2 regions of the Acinetobacter oleivorans DR1 genome follow, and region 1 is predicted to be linked to the other one. Evidence: predicted binding sites of a transcription regulator. Region 1 holds the regulator's gene; the other holds the start of a gene.
The links. Region 1 encodes PhoB, which activates phosphate uptake and scavenging genes when phosphate is short. Its sites were predicted from a motif close to TGTCATNAANCTGTCATAA; they were not measured.

Region 1 (2,210 bases):
GTGGCTATCAATATGTAAATTGAGCGTATGTCCATAATCGGCATTGTAGGCCTGAGCATCATCAAAGAGTTGACTCATTAAACTCGGCATTTCAATAATCTGATTCTTTGCAATTTTTTTATTATTTTCTAAATTCGATAACAGCAGTAAATCATTCACCAAAGCATTCATACGCTTGGTTTGTGACTGCATCTGATCAAACGCACGTTTCCAGCGCGGACTAATATCTTCTTGATCGGTAAAGGTCTCGATATAACCACTCAGTACCGTTAATGGTGTACGAAGTTCATGAGAAATATTATCGACGAAGTCTTTACGCATTTGCTCAAGGTTGTGCATACGCGTAACGTCGTAAGCCACCAATAAGCGACTTTCTCCACCAAATCTTGTCAGCTTAACCTGTACATAGCGGTCATCATCAAAATTTGAGTGAAGCTTAATCCCGTCGGGTGCTTGATCAATATTGTTAAAATATTCAATAAAGGTCGGCTGACGTAAAATGGTTAATAAGTTACGACCGCGGTCAAGTGGGCTGATCCCTAACAAACGTTCAGCAGCAGGGTTCCACCATTCGATTTGATGTTGGTCATCAATTAAAACAACGGCTTCAGCAAGTGCAACCAAAGATGACTGAGCTCGATCAATTAAACCGACCATTTCCGCCTGAACAATTCGTTCTTGGCGCTGAGCACGGTAAACATTAAATAATAATGCCCCCCAAATCCCATTAAGATTTGGAGGAACGTCATAAGGTTTATTCGCAATCCAGTCATTGACCAGATATAAAGAACGCAACTGGAGTGTAAAAAACACCACGAAGGCGATAAAAATACAGCTCCAGAAATACCCAAGGCCTAAACCGACTAAACCGGCAATAATTAGAAAAAATAATAAGAGCCGTAAATCTTGTTTGGCAAACGTCCATAAACTACTGTAGCGGGAAAGTTTTTGTTCACGTACCTGTTCGGGGACGGGGTAGGGTTCATACATAAATCTTGGTTAACCTGCGGCTAAATCTGCACGTGTTGAGAAACGGTAGCCAGTTCCACGCACAGTCTGAACAAATCGGTCTACACCAAAAGGTTCTAAAACTTTACGCAAACGGCGAATGTGCACATCGATAGTGCGGTCTTCGATATATACATTACCGCCCCACACCTGATCGAGCAACTGGGCACGTGTATATGCACGCTCTGGATGGGTCATAAAAAATGCAAGTAAGCGATATTCAGTTGGACCCATATCTAAAATGCTGTTGCCAAAGCTAACACGCTGGCTTACAGGATCAAGAATTAAGCCATTGGCATCAATGGTTTTTTCGCCACTTAATGCATTAGCACGACGCAAAACTGCCTTAATACGTGAAACCAGTTCACGTGTAGAGAAAGGCTTAGTCATGTAGTCATCTGCACCTGCGTCAAGACCTTGTACTTTATGGTCTTCTTCTCCGCGAGCAGTCAACATAATGACTGGAATTTCTGCTAGGTTTTCATCTCGTTTTAAGCGGCGACATAAATCGACACCACTTACGCCTCCAGGTAACATCCAATCAAGCAAGATAAGCGCCGGACGTTGGTCGACGATAATTTGATGAGCTTGTTTGGCATCTTCTGCCTGTAAACATTGAAAGCCTGCCATGTCCAAAGAAGTATGGATCATTTCGCGAATAGGAAGCTCATCATCGACAATTAAAATATAGTCATCTTTCACAGCGCAATATCCTATAGATTTAACGGTGAACCGTTTTGTAGTTATGACAGGCTTATTACAAAGATTAATTATGACAATTTCATTGCAGAAAAGTCTATAAAATTAAATTTAGCAATAATTTGTGACAAAACTAAGGCAAAGGTATGACCAAATTGTGACATGAAGACTTTAATTTTCTTAAAATCATTCAATAGCTTATCACTTGAATCGCTTAACTCATTTTGCACATTTATGGCTGTCAAAAAACTTTAATATTATTTTGAAACTTGCGCTAATAAAGATAAGAAAACGATACGGCATGCGGTTAAAACCTGCTCAAGCGACTGTTCAAACCCTCCCATGACCCATCGAATCGCAATTTGAGTGACATATCCATTTAAGCCAGTTGCGATTAAAGAGAGCTCATTTTCATGGTGTTGAATTTGCGGCATGGTCAGCATAACAAAGGCTTGAATCATGCGATCAAATTGCGTAAGAGTTTCTTGAATGGTGGCCTGATT
Region 2 (2,210 bases), 2.0 Mb from region 1:
ACCACAAAACCTGATTTTGCGATGTCATAAGAACCAGTTACACGGTAAGCATCTGTATAAACATCTTTCAAACCGTAAGCAGCATATTTACCTTTAATACCAAAGTCACCAGCGGCAGCTACTGCTAAACCAAGATCTTTGTTTTCATAACCAAGCGCAGTAGACACAGAGTCAAAGCTGTCATTCTTGCTGTCTTTACCAGTTTCACCTTGTTTGCTGTCAGAGGTGCTTTCACCAGTTTGAGCCATGATGTTGAAAGTTAAACCAGCTAATAATTTAGGGTCTAATTCAAAACCAACTACGTTATCTAAGCGGTTTTCACCGTACATGATATTGGTAATATCTAAACGTGTATCGTCATTAAAGATGTCTTGGTTACCACCAGCAGCAGTTTTAAAGTAAGAGTCGTATTTACCTACTTTTAAGGTACCAACACCTTCAGTTTTTAAACCGATGAAACGGTTACGAGCGCTAAGGTCACTATCAGAACCTGAACCATCAGTAGAAATTGCCCATTCAGCTAAATAAACAGCAGATAACTTGTCAGTTAATTTCTCTTCGCCTTTTACCCCAATGCGAGAAGAGTTTGAGTTAACTTCGGTAACATCACTTTTACCATCGAAATTTTTATTATCAACTTGGTTAATAGAAACATTTAGTTTGCCATACAAAGTTGGCGCTGCTTGCACCGCGTTTATGCTCAAAGTTGCAACTGCGGCAGCGAGTAGCAATTTCTTCATTGAGATTTCTCCAAAAGGTATTTAAAAATGGCGTATGCCTAGTTAACTATTTATTTTGTAGTTGACTTATGTACAAAAAGTTACAAAAGCTCACCAACTTGCTAAGCAGTATCGGCAAACTTTGTGACAGGGGCGTGAAAAATAAATGACAGTTTTATGACGATTAAAATTTAGAAATAAATTAATTATTTTAGGTTTTTATATTTTTTAGACGAAAAAAAGCGGAGTCAAAACTCCGCTTTAATATATTAAAAATCAAAGAGCTGCTTTAATTTTCTCAGCTAAAGCTTTAATTTTTTCTTGATCGCCTAACTCTACAGCATGTCTTCCTAGTTGATGCACATTTGTAGGAATAAGGTGAAAATGAACATGTGGAACAGTTTGTCCAGCCGCTGCTCCAGAAAGTTGCATCAAAACAATACCTTCTAAATTGAAGGCTTTTTCCATTGCTTTCGCAATTTTCTGAACAATTTGGATGGTATATGCGGCTGCTTCTGGGGGTAAATCAAGCAGCGTTACAGCTGGTGTTTTTGGAATAACTAATGTATGACCATCGGCTTGAGGCATAATATCCATAAAAGCTAGAACTTGATCATCTTCATAGATTTTTATCGCTGGAAGTTCTCCACGTAAAATTTTTGCGAAGATATTTTGATCATCATATGCCATGTATTAGTCCTTTAAAATTATTTACATTTCAATTCTTTCTGACGCTCTTTAATAGCATCAAGACGTTGTTGCTCTTTGTCAGAAAACTTTGGTTTTGTCGTATGACAGTTTTCATTACCATATTTTTCTTTAGCATCAGGATCTTTAAAACAAAAGCCTTTTGATGCATAAATCAAATTATAGTCGTCTTGCAATTTCTGACATTCTTGCTCAGGCGTTGCAGCTTGAACGCTTAAACCAGCCATGCTCACCACGCCAGTAAAGACTGCAACCATAAATTTATTCATGAGCGTTTCCTCAGTTAAAGGTATGAACCTGTACTCAATATAAGGTTTATTACCAATATTTCAATGATTATTAATTACTCAAATGTCATTTTGGGTGATAATTTGTTCATAAAACAAATAAAAACTTTAGATATCAATAATTTATAAAAATCAAATAAAAACATAAACTTAAGAGAAATTATATATATTTTTTTAGAATTTGATTCTTTTAAATTCACTTTTAACTTTTATTGGCGATATAAAAATATGCCTAAGATTAAGGTGATCAGATATAAAAAATTTTAGCAAAAGATGAGATCTTATAGCCTATTCCATTTGCTAAATAGACAAATGAAGTTTGAAATTAGGTCAATGAAAAAGGGGATTAGCAATGACATTATCAAAAACACAAAACGTGATAATTATCACAGTTTGTGTTTTTAGGATTAAGTGGAATTCACTGGGCCCATTTTAATTTAGACGGAAATGGGCTTTTTCTTTTAAGCTGTAAAATATTAATAGACCAAAAGTAATC

Region 2: a site for PhoB is predicted at 884-902, ahead of AOLE_RS10445 (porin). Genes of this name have one in related genera too.

Annotation. Positions count from the first base shown of each region.
Region 1 is NC_014259.1:116,268-118,477, forward strand. Features, by position in the region: gene phoR (phosphate regulon sensor histidine kinase PhoR) at 1-990, opposite strand, end outside; gene phoB (phosphate regulon transcriptional regulator PhoB) at 1,000-1,710, opposite strand; gene AOLE_RS00540 (TetR/AcrR family transcriptional regulator) at 1,965-2,210, opposite strand, start outside.
Region 2 is NC_014259.1:2,240,063-2,242,272, reverse strand. Features, by position in the region: gene AOLE_RS10445 (porin) at 1-740, opposite strand, end outside; gene AOLE_RS10440 (HIT family protein) at 996-1,409, opposite strand; gene AOLE_RS10435 (YARHG domain-containing protein) at 1,427-1,696, opposite strand.